Linked DNA regions of Armatimonas rosea. The protein of the gene in region 2 interacts with the protein of the main gene of each other region in a pairwise test. Links are inferred from orthologs where the notes say so. Each region holds a gene or a part of one and is shown on either strand. Other genes may lie near its edges. The genes, in order: cysK and cysE.

Region 1 (3,267 bases), on a different replicon or contig from region 2:
GCGCCCGTCAGGACACAGGCGAGGGCGGCTCCGAGGATCACGTTCTGGGCACTGGTGACGCGAAGGAGTGCCCCTCCCACTGCCGCACCGAGGGGCATCATCGGGGCTAAGAGCGCGGCGTGCGCCCCAAAGACCGTCCCTTGCTGGTCCGCGGGGGTGTTGCGCTGGAGGAAGCTGGCCTCTACCGCCATGTAGGGGCCCCAAACAATGCCACCGAGGAAGAAGCAGGCGAGCGCATGCCAGAGCGTTGGGGAGAAGGCAAGCGCAACCTCACAGAGGCCCCAGATCAGACAGTTCAGGGACATGGCGAGCCCTGCGGGGACGCGACGGATGAGCCAGCCCGTGGCGAGGCTTCCCACGGCTGCACCAACCCCGACAGCGGACCAGAGCCAGCCCAGCCCGCTCGCGCCCTGATGGAGCTGGTTCTTCACAAAGAGCGGAAGCGCCGCCTCCGTGGGGCCGTAGGCAAAGGTCGCGGCCGCGCTCATGAGAGTCACAAAGAGTAGCAGGGGGAAGCGTAGGAGCACCTGCGGCCCAAAGCCTCTTTTCGAGTCGGGCTTGGCTTCGGTGCGGAGGATATCGGGCATCGTGGCGGCGGCTCCCACAAAGACCAGGAAACTCGCCGCATCGAGTAGGAGGGCGCGTGGTGCCCCCCACTGTGCAATGACAAAACCGGCTAGCGCAGGTCCGACAATCACGGGGAGATGCTCCGTGAGGGCAAGGGCACCATTGGCGACCTCCAGCTCCTCGTCGGGGATCAGGTGTGGTGTGAGCAAGCGCGTTCCCACTCTCGTGGCGGGCTCAAGGGCACCCATCAGCGTGGAGATCACGTAGACGGACACGAGGGGAAGCCAGCCGAGGAGGTCGAAGAGGGGAATCAGGGCGATCAGCACGGCCCGTGCCAGGTTATCCAGGATAAGGACAGGGCGGGGCTGCACGCGGTCCAGGAGCTTGCCGATCAGCCCGCCGGTCAGTACTGCGGGCAGGGAGATACAGAGGAGCATGAGCCCAATCGCGGCTCCCGCTTCCGCATCGGAGTGGGTGCGCTCGACAAGAAACCAGGTAAGCGCGATCCAGGTGAACGTGCCCCCCAGCGACGAGACCAGCGCCCCCAGCCAGAGCCGCCGAAAGGGCGCGCGTGTCCGAAGAACCGACCAGGGAGTGGGAGTGCTCATACCAAAATTTTACCCCCTCCCAAAATTTCACCCCCTCTCCTCCCACGGAACGTGGATCCAGAGGGAGAGGGGGTGGCGAGGAACGAGCCGGGGGAGTGCCCTACCCGCGCAGGTCCTCAAAGAGAATCGTGGAGAGGTAGCGCTCGGCGTTGCTGGGGACGATCACGACGATCCGCTTGCCGGCGTTCTCGGGGCGCTTGGCGACCTCGATGGCGGCGTAGATCGCGGCCCCCGACGAAATCCCCACGGCCAGTCCTTCTTCGCGCATCACGCGGCGGGCCATCGCGACCGCGTCCTCGTTGCTCACGGGGAAGGTCTCATCGACCGCATCGGTGTTGAGGTTCTTGGGCACAAAGCCCGCCCCGATTCCCTGGATCTTGTGGGGCGCAGGGGCCAGGGCATCGCCCGCCTTGGTCTGGGCGATCACCTGAGAGGCGACGGGCTCGACCGCGATCGCCGTAAAGCTAGGCTTGCGCGCCTTGATCACCTCGGCGACTCCTGTGATGGTTCCGCCGGTGCCGACCCCGGCGACCAGAATGTCCACGGTGCCGTCGGTGTCGTTCCAGATCTCCTCCGCCGTGGTGTTGCGGTGAATCTCCGGGTTGGCCGGGTTCTCAAACTGCTGGGGGATAAAGTACTTCTCGGGATCCTCGGCCGCGATCTCATTGGCCTTCTTGATCGCGCCCGTCATGCCGATCCCGTAGCTCGGGGGAACCAGCTCCAGGGTCGCGCCGTAGCCCTTGAGGAGCAAGCGGCGCTCGATCGACATGGTCTCCGGCATGACCAGGATGATCTCGTAGCCCTTGGCGGCGGCCACAAACGCCAGCGCGATCCCGGTGTTGCCGCTCGTGGGCTCGACAATGACATTGCGTCCCGGGGCGATCCGGCCCGCTTTCTCGGCGGCCTCGATCATGTTGACACCGATGCGGTCCTTCACGGAGAGGCCCGGGTTGAAGTACTCCAGCTTGGCGAGAATCTCGGCCCCCGCGCCCTCGGTGACTCGGTTGAGACGCACGAGGGGGGTATTGCCAATCAGCTCGGTGGGGTTGTTGTAGATTTTCATAGTGGTTCCTTAGATATGCATGGCGAGGAATCCCTCGCGGGTGGCGATGCGGCGCTCTAGGAGCTCCGCGACCGTAACGGTCTCGACGACAGAGAGGAGGGCGGCACGGAGCTCGTGCCAGACACCGCGGACAACTTGCACCTCAGGGATCGCGCCCAGAGACTCGGGCTCCTCGGGGGTGCCTTGGATCAGCTCATGGGGAATCAGCGGCCCCGAGAGCGCCCGTAGGATCGCCCCCACCGTGACCCGCTCGGGGGTGTCAGCCAGCACATAGCCGCCGCCGGCTCCACGGATCGAGCGCACGACCTCGGCTCGCCGGAGCGATGCCAGAAGCTGCTCGAGAAAGGGCTCGGGGATCTGCTGTCGCGCCGCGATCTCACGCGCCTGCACGGGCGCACTGCCCCCCTGCGCGGCAAGATCCAGTACCGCACGGAGGCCATAGTCTTCTTTTGTCGTGAATGTCATAGGCGATTGACGTCTTTCTCACTCTCGCCCTTGTTAAGGTGAGTAAATTGATCGGAATTAAGTATACAGTTTCGGGGACGAAATGGCAAGGTACAATAGCCCTCGTGCTCAAGATTCACTGTATCTCCGACCTTGCGGCGCTGGAGAGCTCCTGGAAAGCGCTCGCGGCGGCATCCCCGAGCGCGACCGTCTTCCAGACCTGGGAGTGGAGTGCGGCGTGGTGGGCACACAACAAAGCCGGCAAGCGCCTCTTTGCCCTGCTGGTCGAGGACGAGCAGGTAGAGGTCGTCGGCCTCGCCCCCTTCTTCTCTGCTGCGGGGACGCTTCGGCTGGTCGGGACGGGGGGCTCGGACTACCTGGATCTGCTGGCACTCCCTGGGCAAGAAGACGCTGTTGTTCAGGCGGTAGGGCAGTGGCTCGCACAGAACTCGCTGCGCTGGCTCTGGGCCGACTGTCAGCAAGTGCCGCCCGGTGGGATAGCGACGACGCTACCCACTGCCCAGGTCTGGCAGGGGGAGACCTGCCCGTACCTGCCGCTGCCCGAGAGCTACGATGCGTTCCTGA
Region 2 (3,298 bases):
GAGGGAACGAGTGAGGGCTTTTTCATGGGCTATCTCCGTGGCTTGGACGGTGTCGCGGGCGCACGGTACGACGAGCTATCGATCACCTCGGTCTTGGTCGTGCCGTCGGGGAGCTGGACCTTGCGGTAGCTCGTCACGGAGGAGCCACCCGAGGCGTTGAAGCGCCGCTCGCCGGTGTAGATCGAGAGAACCTTGCGCTCCGGGGCCTTGGTGCCGTAGATGCGGAAGGTCAGGGTCTCGCCGTTGGCCTTCGCACCGACAAAGATGGGGCCGTCGGTGTTGTTCTGGAACTTGAAGTCGGTGGAGTCGTAGGAGACCGTCGCGTCCCGGCCGGGGCGGACATAGGCGACCGGCATCGAGTGGTTGGAGCGCGAGACTACCTTTAGGTCGGCAAGCAGAACAGCGTTATAAAGCGTGGTCGAGACCTGGCAGACACCGCCCCCGACTCCGTCTACCACGAGCCCGTCCTGGTACTGGTGTGCCATCTTCCAGCCGAACTCCGTCTCACGCGGCCCGACCGTGTTGTTGTAGGAGAAGGTCTCGCCGGGGCCGAGGAGCAGCCCATTGATCTTTGCCGCCGCCAGCGCGACATTGGCCTTGCGGTTGCTGGGCGAGCCGCCGTAGTCGGTCGTGAAGGCGCTCAGGAGGGTCCCCATCTTCCCCAGGTCCTCTGCGGTTACCTTGGGATCCTCTTCCTTAACCACGATCTCCGCGGTCTCTCCATCGGCGAGGGCAGCATTGCCTCCCTTGAGAAGAGCAGCCTTGGTCGCGGCAAGGTCGAGCTCGATTCCCTTTTGCTCGCGCTCGGCGAGGACCAAGCCACCGGTACCTTCCATCTTGGCGCGCGCATTTTTGGGGGTCTTGTGGACGGCCTTCGCGACCTTTGCCAGGTGGGCATCGAGCTTGGCGGGGTCGAACTTGAACTCCGGATAGAGGGTCACCCCGCGCTCTTTGTTGCCGTGGTAGAGTCGCTCAAAGAAGTTGTCGTCCTTTCCCACCTGCCAGGCGGCATCGAGCGCGGACTCTAGCTCAAAGCGCCCTCCCAGCTCCCCAGTCGTGATCGCCCACTTCTTGCCAGAGACCGGGGCGGTCAGCACCACGGCCTTTGCGAGCTGCTCCCGTGCCCAGGCTACGGTCTTCTCTTGCGCCTCCTCGCGGGTGAGGCCTCCGACCGGGGTCTCGCCGATCTTGACACCAGGGGCAATGCGGGTGGCATCGGGGAGGGTACGGGAGTAGGTCACGGTCGCGCCCGTCCCAAGGAGCCCGAGGCCGATCAGGGTTGAGGTTAGCCCTATAATAAAGCCACGGGAGCGCCGCGGCGGTTCAGGAGTAGGTTCCACGCTTGTCATCTTAGTTCTTCAGTGTCGTTAGACGGCGACGAAAGGGTTTGGGTTTCGTCCTCTTTTTGCCCTTCTAACACGATCAGCCTCTGCCGGAGCGATTGTACCTCGTCCCTCAGGACGCGAAGTGCCTCTGCATTGGGATCGGGGGAGTTGAGGCTGGCGTTCATCACCGGAGTTGTCTCCGTGACCGTGGGCTGCCCGACAATGCGTGCGGGGATTCCCACGGCGGTGGAGTCGGGCGGGACATCCCGGATCACGACCGCGTTGGCTCCGATCCTCGCCTTCGCTCCCACCGTGATGTTACCCAGAATCTTCGCTCCCATACCAATTAAGACACCGTCTTCGATCGTGGGATGGCGCTTGGTCTTCTCCAGGCTGGTCCCTCCCAGAGTGACATTGTGGTACATCAGGACATCGTCCCCAATCACTGCCGTCTCCCCGATCACAACCCCCATCCCATGGTCGATAAAGAAGCGCCGTCCGATTGTCGCGCCCGGATGGATCTCGACTCCCGTCATGAAGCGCGACCACTGGGAGACCCAGCGTGCCGCAGTCTTGAGGTTCGAGAGCCAGAGCCGGTGCGCGAGGCGGTGGTAGAGAACGGCCCAGAGCCCGGCGTACGTGAAGACCTCCAGCAAGTTTCGCGCCGCCGGGTCTTTCTGGAAAATGGTCGCAACATCCTCACGGAGCCGAGCAAACATATGGAAACAATTTTATCACGGGGCCTCCTTGGGCTTGGCTCAGTCCTTCTTAGCGATCACCGACTCGCTGTACATCCGCAGGTAGCGCTCGATGTACTGGCGCTGTGCAGCGTAGTCGGTTGCGGGAACGAGGGCGCGGCGGTCGGTGACCTCGATGGTGATGGCGAGCTTGCGCCCTTCTTGGATGACCGTGCGCTTGAAGCTCCCCAGAGCGCTCTCACCCTCGGTGGGCTTGGGGACATAGAGAAAGCTATAGCCTTGCGGAAGGGTCACCTCGAGAATAGCGCGGGTCAGGCGGGACTGGGACTGGTAGATCGGGTAGAGCCGGTTCTCCTCGGTGAAGGGCGAGGCAAAGGCGGAGGTCGCTTGATCCGGGCGGGCCTTGAAGATCAGGAGCTCACCGCTGACATTGGCCCACGAGGGAAAGCTCGCCTCGGACTTGAGCACGAGAGGCGTGTCTCGGTTGGCGACATCAGAGAGCTCGTAGCGGCTCACCTTGGGGTTGACTCCAATCGTCCCCAGCAGCGACTCGACATACTGCCGCGACTCATCCGGGCTCTTAACCCGAAAGTTCGCCCGCAGCGCCAGCTCGGTATCGCCGCTTCCGGAGAGCGCGACCTGGCCCTTGGCGGCTCCCTCAGTGTCCAGAGTCAGCAAGACCCGCTGCTCACTAAGCTCATCTTGGGGCGTGCCCACGGGGATCGTCTCAAAGACCGCCTTGCCATCTTTAATCACCAGCACCTCGACCCCGCGGTCTGCCTGGGGGATATCGCCAAAGCGGCAGACCTGCGCTGTCGCATCGAGCCAGTAGGTCTTACCCCCGAGCTGCACCTGGCAGAGGGCGTGGTTGAAGGCATGGGGCGACGGCAGCTCGGTCTGCTGGGGGAAGGGCTCGTTGGCCTGGAGCAGGACCGGGTAGGCGGTGAGCCCCGCGGCGCGCAGGAGCGAGACGAGGAGAGTCGCCATGTCCTTGCAGTCGCCGTACTGCACGGTCAGTGTCCGGCTCGCAGGGCGGGGCTGGTAGGCGGAGATACCCAGCTCGATGGCGACATAGCGTGTCTTCTCCTGAACATAGTAGAAGATCGCCCGCGCCTTGTCTTCGTCAGTGCGGCAGTCCTTGGTAAGCTCGCGGGCCAGGCTCGTAACCGCGGCATCGCTCTGCATCGCGGACTGGGCAAGCTTGGTGTACCAGTCGGCGACACTCTGCCAGCTCGGGACCGTGGAGACCGTCAGCTTGGGGAGCTGGCGCTCGAT

Evidence for each region.
Region 1: the proteins of cysE (region 2) and cysK interact in binary tests that used the Escherichia coli proteins (3 or more experiments, as listed by UniProt). The link is inferred for Armatimonas rosea from one-to-one orthologs.

The regions. Positions count from the first base shown.
Region 1 is NZ_JACHGW010000003.1:883,809-887,075, forward strand. Bases 258-3,209 are described here. They hold cysK (cysteine synthase A), read right to left. Parts: upstream 2,239-3,209; coding sequence 1,276-2,238; downstream 258-1,275. Other genes in these bases: HNQ39_RS19110 (MFS transporter), read right to left, coding at 258-1,175; HNQ39_RS19120 (RrF2 family transcriptional regulator), read right to left, coding at 2,248-2,703; HNQ39_RS19125 (GNAT family N-acetyltransferase), read left to right, coding at 2,808-3,209. Also shown: more of HNQ39_RS19110, read right to left, coding at 1-257; more of HNQ39_RS19125, read left to right, coding at 3,210-3,267.
Region 2 is NZ_JACHGW010000006.1:205,181-208,478, forward strand. The notes cover bases 196-3,178. They hold cysE (serine O-acetyltransferase), read right to left. Parts: upstream 2,045-3,178; coding sequence 1,346-2,044; downstream 196-1,345. Other genes in these bases: HNQ39_RS25995 (VanW family protein), read right to left, coding at 196-1,349; HNQ39_RS26005 (DUF3857 domain-containing transglutaminase family protein), read right to left, coding at 2,084-3,178. In the rest of the region: HNQ39_RS25990 (hypothetical protein), read right to left, coding at 1-26; more of HNQ39_RS25995, read right to left, coding at 30-195; more of HNQ39_RS26005, read right to left, coding at 3,179-3,298.